Regions from separate parts of the Blautia sp. 1001283B150304_161114_C9 genome, predicted to be linked through region 1. Evidence: riboswitches for the same ligand, from Rfam matches in the RefSeq annotation. Region 1 holds a riboswitch; the other holds the start of a gene.
What was found. Region 1 has a riboswitch for cobalamin ahead of I4V44_RS12655 (sirohydrochlorin cobaltochelatase). Riboswitches for the same ligand answer to the same signal wherever they lie in the genome.
Positions count from the first base shown of each region.

Region 2: it holds a riboswitch for cobalamin, as region 1 does, so the genes downstream of both, I4V44_RS10655 (ABC transporter substrate-binding protein) here and I4V44_RS12655 (sirohydrochlorin cobaltochelatase) in region 1, are expected to answer to the same signal.

Region 1 is NZ_JADPGO010000025.1:15,502-21,020, forward strand. Features, by position in the region: gene hisD (histidinol dehydrogenase) at 1-1,288, shown strand, start outside; gene hisB (imidazoleglycerol-phosphate dehydratase HisB) at 1,395-1,982, shown strand; partial or broken gene hisI (phosphoribosyl-AMP cyclohydrolase) at 2,068-2,382, shown strand; cobalamin riboswitch at 2,580-2,756, shown strand; gene I4V44_RS12655 (sirohydrochlorin cobaltochelatase) at 2,958-4,355, shown strand; gene I4V44_RS12660 (hypothetical protein) at 4,680-5,519, shown strand, end outside.
Region 2 is NZ_JADPGO010000018.1:53,218-58,736, reverse strand. Features, by position in the region: gene I4V44_RS10670 (DUF4832 domain-containing protein) at 1-99, shown strand, start outside; gene I4V44_RS10665 (transposase) at 187-1,287, opposite strand; cobalamin riboswitch at 1,736-1,918, shown strand; gene I4V44_RS10660 (hypothetical protein) at 2,060-3,268, shown strand; cobalamin riboswitch at 3,344-3,543, shown strand; gene I4V44_RS10655 (ABC transporter substrate-binding protein) at 3,740-5,302, shown strand; gene nikB (nickel ABC transporter permease) at 5,358-5,519, shown strand, end outside.

The DNA of each region.
Region 1 (5,519 bases):
AACAAAAGAATCAACAAAGGATATTCTTGAGAATCTGCTGAAAAGAAGCCCGAATAACTATGGAAAATTTGAATCCACAGTAGCTCAGATCCTTGATAAAGTAAAAAATGAAGGGGACGCAGCCCTTTTTGCCTATACAAAAGAATTTGACAAAGCTGATGTGACAAAAGAGACTATCCGCGTCACAGATGCAGAAATTGAAGAGGCTTATGCGCAGATTGATCCTGCACTTCTTGGAGTGATCCGCAAAGCTCTGGTCAATATCCGTCAGTATCATGAAAAACAGATCCAGAACAGCTGGTTTACAAGCACAACAGATGGAACTATGCTTGGACAGAAAGTAACACCGTTAAATCGTGTGGGTGTTTATGTACCCGGTGGAAAAGCAGTTTATCCGTCTTCTGTACTGATGAATATTGTACCTGCGAAAGTGGCAGGAGTCCCGCATATTGTTATGACAACACCGCCCGGAAAGGATGGCAAAGTATGCGCTTCCACACTGGTAGCAGCCAAAGAAGCAGGAGCAGATGAGATTTATAAGGTGGGTGGTGCACAGGCAATCGGTGCCCTTGCTTTCGGAACAGAGAGTATTCCGAAGGTAGACAAGATCGTAGGTCCCGGAAACATTTTCGTAGCTCTTGCAAAGAAAGCAGTATATGGCTATGTAAGCATTGACTCCATTGCAGGACCGAGTGAGATCCTTGTTCTTGCAGATGAGACAGCTAATCCGCATTTTGTGGCAGCAGACCTTCTTTCCCAGGCAGAGCATGATGAACTGGCATGTGCTATCCTGATCACTACAAGTGAGGAATTTGCGAAGAAAGTAGATGAAGAAGTAAAAGGTTTCGTGGAGGTTCTTTCCAGAAAAGAAATCATTCAGAAATCTCTTGATAACTTTGGCTACATTCTGATTGCAGAGGATATGGACGAAGCGATTGAGGCGGCCAATGAAATCGCTCCGGAACATATGGAAATCGTGACAGCCAATCCTTTTGAAGATATGATGAAAGTGAAGAATGCAGGTGCGATCTTTATCGGAGAGTACAGCTCCGAGCCACTGGGAGATTATTTTGCAGGTCCGAACCATGTGCTTCCTACAAACGGAACTGCCAAATTCTTCTCAGCCCTTTCCGTAGATGATTTTATCAAGAAATCAAGTATTGTATATTACTCAAAATCTGCGCTGCGTAACATCCACAAAGATATCATCCAGTTTGCAACTTCTGAGCAGCTTACTGCACATGCAAATTCTATTGCAGTTCGTTTTGGGGATGAAGATAACGAATAATGGTAAGGCTTTGAATCTGAAATCTGCTATAATGTAAACTGTAGTTTGCACAGAAAAACATGGATTCAGAGTGTTTGAAAATAAGTAAGACAGAGAGGACTTAACCATGGCAAGAGAAGCCTCAGCAGAAAGAAATACAAAAGAAACAGAAATCAAATTAAAAATAAATCTGGATGGAACCGGATACTCTGATATTGAGACAGGTGTGGGATTTTTTGACCATATGCTGGATGGATTTACCCGTCATGGACTTTTTGACCTCAGTGTCAGAGTCCATGGAGATCTTCAGGTGGATGATCATCACACCATTGAGGATACAGGAATTGTTCTGGGAACAGCATTAAAAGAAGCAATTGGTGACAAAAAGGGGATTAAGCGCTATGGAAGCTGCATCCTTCCTATGGATGAATCCCTGGTGCTCTGTGCGATCGATCTGTCCGGAAGACCTTACTTTGTATGGGATGCAGAGTTTACCACAGACAGGATTGGTGACATGTCCACAGAAATGGTGAAAGAATTTTTCTATGCCATTTCCTATGCCTGTGGCATGAATCTTCATATCAAGGTTCTGGCAGGTGGGAATAATCACCATGTAGCAGAAGCAATGTTCAAAAGTTTTGCCAAAGCACTGGACGCAGCCACATCCTATGATCCAAGGATCACAGATGTTCTGTCTACCAAGGGCAGTCTGTAAATTCTGAAGATTTACGAAAATATCAATCAACAAAATTATATGGAGACAGAAAATGGAAAATACAGTGAATTTAAAAAGCAGCATCGCATGGTCTGATTTTAAATTAAACAGTGATGGAATGGTACCTGTCATAGCTCAGGATTATCAGACAAACGAAGTACTGATGCTGGCGTATATGAATGAAGAAGCATTTAATACCACTCTTGAAACAGGTAAAATGACTTACTGGAGCAGAAGCCGCAATGAACTCTGGACGAAGGGACTCACATCCGGACATCTCCAGTTTGTAAAATCCCTTACACTGGATTGTGACAATGATACGATCCTTGCTAAAGTAGAGCAGATCGGTGCAGCCTGCCATACCGGAAACAGAACCTGTTTTTTCAAAGCCCTGACAGAAGTGTGATGAATAACGCGATAATATACATACAAGCCAAAATTCCATTGCCGCAGGCAATCTGGAATGAATTTTGGCTACGTTACTGTGAACGGAGTGAACAGTAACACTAATGCCAAACATTAAAGGAAAATATACACGAATTGTATTGACATTTTTGGTAAAATGTGATAAAAAAAGAATATCCGAATTGAATATGTGCAATGTTATAACGCAAAGGTTGCATCGTACTTGATGCGCAAAAGAGAATCCGGTGAGAATCCGGAGCGATACCGTCACTGTGTATGGGAGCTGTTTTTCAGAAACCACTGGGAAACCGGGAAGGGAGAAACAGCGATGATCGAAGTCAGGAGAACTGCCTTGGCGTAGAATTTAAGGTCTGCGGTATACAGAACCTGTATTCTCATAACGATACATAGCTCTTTTATTAAATGAATCAGACAGAATCGGAAATTACAGATATATCTGGTACATATAAACCATGTATTTATGGGAAGGCGGTAGCTGCAGAATATGCAGCTGCCTTTTTTGTGCATACAATTGTCCGGAAATACGAGAAATAAAAGAGGAAAAACGAAATGAAAAGAAAATCCATGTTAGCCTTATTACTGGCAGTATCCATGACCTGTTCCATGACAGCAGCAACAGGTACAGTTGCTTTTGCATCTGATGATGCAGCAACAGAAGAGGCTGCAGATGACACAGAAGCAGCTGCAGACGATGCAGATGCAGCAGATACAGAGGAAGCATCTGATGATACAACAGAAGCTTCTGATGATGATCAGAAAGCCGCAGACGAAGTTGGTGCCCTGATCGATAAGATTTATGTTCAGGAAAGAACAGACACAACTGACGAAGACTGCAAAGCAGCAAAAGAAGCATGGGACAAACTTACAGATGCTCAGAAAGAACTGGTAACAGGTGAAGAAGCAAGCCCTGAATACTTTGGACGTGACACAGGTGATGCTTCCAAAGATGATCCTCGTAACCAGGATGAGATTGGTGAGAATGAACTTCTTGTAGTAAGTTTTGGTACATCCTTCAACGACAGCCGTGCAGAGGATATCAAAGGAATCGAGGATGCCCTTGCAAAAGCATATCCGGACTGGTCAGTAAGACGTGCATTTACAGCACAGATTATCATCAACCATGTACAGGCAAGAGATGATGAAGTAATCGATAATATGCAGCAGGCTCTTGACCGTGCAGTAGCTAACGGTGTTAAGAATCTTGTTGTACAGCCGACACATCTGATGCATGGTGCAGAATATGATGAAATGACAGAGGCAATTGATGGATACAAAGACAAATTTGAATCTGTTGCAATTGCAGAGCCAATGCTCGGTGAAGTTGGTGATGACGCTACAGTGATCAATGATGACAAGAAAGCAGTTGCTCAGGCAATCACAGATGAAGCTTGCAAGGAAGCTGGATTTGATGATATGAAAGCAGCAGCAGATGCAGGCACAGCATTTGTATTCATGGGACATGGTACATCCCATACAGCTAATGTAACCTATGACCAGATGCAGACACAGATGGATGATCTTGGATTCACAAACGCTTTCATCGGAACTGTAGAGGGAGAACCGGAAGACACAGCATGTGACAAGGTTATCGAGAAAGTAAAAGAAGCAGGATTCAAGAATGTGATCCTTCGTCCTCTGATGGTCGTTGCCGGAGACCACGCTAACAATGATATGGCCGGTGATGATGCAGATTCCTGGAAATCTCAGTTTGAAGCATCCGGTGATTTCGACAGTGTTGACTGCCAGATCGCAGGTCTTGGAAGAATTGCAGCAGTAGAAGATCTGTATGTGGCTCATACAAAAGCAGCAATTGATTCTCTTGGAGCATCTGACGATGCAGCGGCAGAAGATACTGATGCCGAAGCAGCAGATGACAGTGCAGACGATGCACAGGCAGATGACGCAGCTGAGACAACAGCTGATACTGCAGAGGCTGATGCTGAATAAAAAATATTGTTCAAACAAGATAAACTGCCCGGAGGACTTGCAAAAGTTTCCGGGCAGATATATTATATGATAAGAAAAAAAGAAGTCATAGCAATTCCATAAAATACTGCAAACAGTTCGCACGTTTCTGTTCATTCCGTTCACAGTAACGTGCGCACATCTGAGAAAGATCCAGAGGAACTGTCTTAATTGCATTATTTTCTGGAATTACTATAATATATTTGCCATCACCTGTTCAAAAGCCTGTTGCTCTGCAGCAGATGGGTTGAACAGCACGATAGAAAAAACTATAAAAAATATGAAGATAAGGGAGAAGAAATAATCATGAAGAAACGTTCATTTACATTATTAATGTCAGCACTTACTATTTCAGCTACTCTGATCGGTACAAGCCCGGTTGCTGCAAAGACAGATACTGATACGGCAACAGAAGAAACCACTGATAAAGAAGAAACCACTGCAAAAGATGCTGATTCAGAAAATACAGATAATAAAGAAACAGATGCATCCAAGGGTGATACATTAGAGGATGGCACCTACACAGCAGAATTTGATACAGACAGCGGAATGTTCCATGTAAATGAAACAAACGACGGAAAAGGAACCCTTACAGTAAAGGATGGCAAGATGACTATCCATGTAAGCCTTGCTTCAAAGAAAATTGTAAATCTTTTTGTGGGAAAGGCAGAAGATGCACAGAAAGACGGGGCAGAGATTCTTGAACCAACCACAGATACTGTTACATACAGCGATGGAATGAGTGAGGAAGTATATGGATTTGATATCCCGGTACCCGCAATTGATGAAGAATTCGATGTAGCTTTGATCGGAACAAAAGGAAAATGGTATGACCATAAGGTAAGTGTCAAAAATCCTGTAAAATCCGATGATACAGATGCAAAAAAAGATGATAAAGAAAATAAAGATGCAGATTCCAAAGCAGATGACACAGACAAAGATGCGAAAGACAGCAAGACAAGTGAAGGTAAGACTCTGGCAGATCTGAATCTTGAAGATGGCGACTATACCATGGATGTAACTCTTACAGGCGGTTCAGGAAGAGCAACCATTGATTCTCCTGCTGCCATTAAGGTAGAAGGCGATAAAGCTACAGCAACTATCGTATGGAGCAGTCCGAACTATGATTATATGCTTGTGGATGGT
Region 2 (5,519 bases), on a different contig from region 1:
ATCAGTATAGGTATTGAAGATCCGATGACTGGGAAATTAGCTGTTCGATTTTCAATGAAAGGAACTTATAATGAAGGGAAAAATTATCTTTTTCAGTAAACTGAAAGAGTTACGTTTTGATATTTAGAAACTAAAATTACCTTATTTAATTACTATAAATGAGCAAATTTGAAAAAATGCACAAAATTATCCTGCTAATTTCATAAATGCTTCAAAATCATCACTTGCTTTTGCACATAGGAATAGATACTGATACTTTTCCTGATGAACGGCACTACAGATCCGATGATATCCATCTTGAAAAGACCGATATCCGCCAGTTCCTGTGACACAAATATAATGTGTCAGTGACATCAACAGCCAGTACCTCTGTATTCCCTTTGAGGAGCGTATCTGGTATGTATCCAGGGCCAGATGGTTTTTGCATTGCCTGAAAAATATCTCAATCGGCCATCGACAAACATAACAGGAAAGGATCTCCTGTGTAGATAAGGATACATTTGTGCTAATGAAAGCACGTAGTGCTTTAGGATTACCAAATGCTTTTTCAGGATAGCTTAAAAGAACAACTGCATTTTCTATGCCGCTGAGGTTTCCCTCATACCGGTACACATAATAGTTGCGTTTTTTGACTGTGACGAGGTCAAATCCTTTATGTGTTGTGGATCGTTCAGCAGCCAGTTCACTGAGTTTCTTTTTCATTCCTGATGGATACAGCAGACGGTTTGTTTTCAAAGCACCAATGGTATGGAACCCTTTCTGTACAAAAGTATTGATTATTTTTTCAGAAACATACCAGCAGTCACAAAGGAAATAAGACATTACTGGTGGAACAGGCAGTTCCTTTGCAATATTTTGTACAATATCAATCTTGGAAATTGATTTATTGTACATTACAAAAGCATAGTTCAGGACAATGCCGTTACAGGAAAGCATAACAGCTACTGCCTGATGTCCGTAGTCCTGTTTCCCCTTTAAATGGGATTGGTGAAAGTACGCATCTTCAATCGGATGCAGAGCCTGTGACGAAGGCTTTGTCTTTGAAGCTATCGTATCGTCTACAATGCAGAAAACAGGCTTTCCGGTGCGTGCTGCTTCTGAATAAATAATCTCTATAACAGAACGTTTTAACGTATCTGAAAGTAGAGAATCATCCCATTTCCCTGAATTAAGGAAATGTGCAATCGTAGTTCTGTGACAGGAACTGTTTTTAGCAAAATCCGTGGTTTTTCCATGATATCCTGAAATGAAAATGCTGATCAGGATACTTATAAGGTGGTTTATCACCCGGTTCGAATAAAATTTGCATAAATTTAATTTCTTAAGCTGGTTGTATATGAATGCGGAATGATGTATAGTATTTGCGAGAGACACCTTCTTTCGTAAATGTTGCAAATGTTTGTTTAGGCACTTTCATTATACAACACACGGAATCGAGGTGTCTTTCTTTTATGCAAAATCACGAACTTGCTCATTTATAGTAGTAAAAATATTTTAGCATAAACAAAGAAATGCCACAAGAGAAGGTAGTGCTGCAAAGAGACCCTTATTATGGAATAGATACTGGAATCTGAATATTCAAGACCATAGTAAAAGTGAATAAAAAAACATATAAATATTAGATGTAAATTATTGACGTTAACCAAATGGAATTATATAATAAAAATATAATGAAGTTGGGGAAAAGCCTTAGCGCGGAGTAAAAATAGTTTTTGACTTTTAGCCCCTGATATCATATTATAAAAATAATGCATGTTTCCAGTAATATGGAATTAAAAGGGAAACCGGTGCAAGTCCGGTACGGTCCCGCCACTGTAAAAGGGAGCTTTTTATCATATACGTCACTGCTGAAGAGGCGGGAAGACGATAAAATGCGATGAACTTAAGTCAGGAGACCTGCTTGCATTGGAAAAAAGGTTATTTCTTACGGTGTATAAGAAAGGCTTTATTTTTATACCTAAAATACATTTTAAGAAAAGAATCTTTTTTATTTCAGGAAAGGATGTGAGAAAAGAAAACTTGAACTTTTATACAAATACGATAGAAAGGTAAAAAAGGAATGAAAAAGATAATAAGTTTTATATTGACAATGATTATGCTGCTCACCTGCACCAGTATTTCAGTTATGGCAGCCGATACTCAGAGTGATACAACAAATCAGGACGGAAAAATGACAATAGGAGTGTCCGTATATAATCTGAATGATGCAGAAGTAAGAGCATTTAGAAATTATTTTGAAAATTATGTCGGCATGGCTTTTGATGTCGAGTTTTTATATTCTTCCAGTATAAGTACAGCAGAAGAAGAAATCAGCTTTATCAACGAGCTTCATGAAAGAAATGTAAAGGGAATTATTTCTTTCCTTTCCTCAGATCTTGAAGAAGTTCTTCCGGTATGTGAAGAATATGGTATGTATTATGTACGTGGCTCAGGAACGATCAGTGATGAAATGTATGAGAAAGTAAAGGATAATCCTTATTTTCTGGGAACAATAGGAACATCTGTTGAAACAGAAATGGATGCGGCTGCCAATATGGCGGAGTATTTTGTTTCAGAGGATCAGAATAACCAGAATCATTACATAATAGCATGTGGAGGATCTGCTATCGGTAATGAGATGCATCGTCTGAGAACGATTGGTATTCTGAATAAGCTTCAGGAAGCATATGGCCTGTCATATGAGAAGTCTGTAGAAGAACTGGTGAATACGCAGGATACTGAAGAAATTGAAACAGGCAGTGACATTAAGATTACTCTGGTTCCGGGGTATCCAAAAGATCACCTGGATGAAAAGCTGGCTGATTCGCTGAATACAGGAGAGTATAATGTTATTCTGAGTGTAGTGAGCGCAAGTGATTTTATCAAGATAATTGATGCTTATGAAGAAGAGAACAGTACAGATGTATTGTTGGGTTCCATTGACTGTTTTACAGAAGATACATACGAAATGTTTAATAAAAAGGGATATAACGGCAAGGAAAGAATCGACTATCTTGTAGGAAAATACGGTGCTATCGTTGCACCATCATTTGTTGCCATGAAAAATGCTCTGGAAGGCTTTGCAGAAGATTACCGTGAAGATGGAAGTGCTTTCCGGCTGCAGCAGTCATTCTGGACAGCGGATTCAGTAGATGAGTTTAATAAGCAGTATGCGTTATCTATTGGAATGTATGATAATACATATAGTGTAGAGGACATGATGGAAGTTCTGAAATCCTATACACCGGAAACAAATTTTGAGAAATTCCGGAAATTTACGGAAAAATAGATAGAAAATAAGAGTCTAAAATAATTGACGTATACATGATGGTATGTTATGATAAATGAGTATTCATACGGTCATTTAATGATTTTAGAGATAAGTTCAGACCAGCAGAAGCGTCCTGCTGGTCTGATTAAAAGGGAAACCGGTGTAAATCCGGTACGATCCCGTCACTGTGATAGTTGGTTTTCAGCTGAATGCCACTGGAAGATGTTTTTCTGGGAAGGTGCTGAAAATGGGTAAGCTTAAGTCAGGAGACCTGCTTATTTCTGGTAAAAGAGATTCTTGCGGACGACGAGAAATCCTGATTAAGAGTTACAACTTCATGTGTTGCATATATATGTTTGATTCTTTAATGGTAAGATTTCGTGACGGATGTGGGAGCATCTGTCTTTTTTTTCGTTCAAAATCACAGGAATGGACAGTATGAGAAGGAAGAAAAACAACGAAGAAACAAAAAAAGAAAGGAAGTAAAGGATGAAAAAAACAAAAAGAGAATTACTTGTGTTAGCAGCGGCAACAACAGTTGCATTATTAATGGGAGTTACTGTACAGGCGAAGGGTGATGAGAAGGTTTTAAACTTCGGATGTCAGATGTACACAGATGGATGTGTAAACAGTGCAAATGATGAAAACGGTGGATGGAATGCTATGAGATATGGTATTGCTGAAGCATTATTTAAATTCGATGACAATATGGAAGTTATCCCGTGGCTTGCTGAGAGTTATGAAGTAAATGACGAGCATACAGAATGGACGATCAAGCTGAAAGACGGAATTAAATTCTCTGACGGATGTGATTTAACTCCGACAAAGGTAAAAGAGTATTTTGATCACATGAAAGAGGTAGGACCTTCCGGATCTGCCAAACCGGAGAAATATCTGGAATTTGAAGCAGAAGTTACTGTAGATGATGATGCAAATACTATTAACATCAAAACAAGCAAACCATATGCAAACCTTGTAGGACAGCTCTGCCACCCAACTATGGGAATCACAGATGTAGAACATATTGAAAACTACGATAATGGAATTATTGGAACAGGTCCATACAAGATTGAAGAATTCAATGGTGTAGGTGTTGGTTATACATTAGCTGCAAATGAGTATTATCGTGAAGATGTTCCATACGATAAGATCAATCTGCTGTTCATGGGAGATAACTCCGCAAAAACAATGGCTCTCCAGAGTGGTCAGGTAGACTTGGTTGAGAATATCACAAATGTAGCAGATATTCAGGATTTCCAGGACAGTGATGACTTTACTGTTGATATTGCATCCGGTGTACGCTGCGGATTTGCATGGATGAACTTTGATGGTGTTCTTGGAAACAAAACACTTCGTCAGGCAATCCTGATGGCAATTGATAATGATACAATCTGTAATTCCAGAACAATCGGTGGACTTTATACACCAGGATTCTCCGTACTGCCTTCTACTCTGAACTATGACTATGACAAACTGGAAAATCCATATACCTATGATCCGGAAAAAGCAAAACAGATTCTGGATGATGCAGGAATCGTTGATACAGACGGAGATGGAATCCGTGAACTGGATGGTCAGAATATCAACCTCAGATATATTTCTTATGAAAACCGTCTTCTGAATGACTTTGCAGATGCTCAGGCACAGTATCTTGCAGAAATCGGTATTGGTGTTGTTCCTGAATACGGAAGCTCAGATGATCAGTGGAGTAAACTTGCAGCACTGGATTATGACTTTAATAACAATAACTGGATCACTGTTGGTACCGGAGATCCTCTGGCATATATGGCTAACTGGGCAACTGATACCAGCTACTGCGCATACTCCAACCCGGACTATGACAAGTTATATGAAGAATTAAAAGGTGAAATGGATCCGGAAAAGAGAAAAGATCTGATCTTCCAGATGCAGCAGATTCTGGTAGATGATGCAGCGGTTCTGATTGATGGATACTACAACTCATCTATGATCTACAGTAAGAAAGTTGGTTCTGCACATATCCATACAGCAGATTACTACTGGCTGTCAACAGAAATTACTCCTGCAGAATAAGAAAAGTCTGCGAATTGTGAAGTTACTGAATAGTTACAAACAGAAATAAAAAGAGGTGTCTTTTTTGAGTAAAAAGCAAATAATCAAGCGTTTATTACAGATTGTGATCGTATTGATCGGTATCAGCTTTATTACATTTGCACTGACCTTTATGTCACCAGGTGACCCTGTACGAAACATGTACACGGCAACCGGTGTAATGCCTACTGAAGAAATG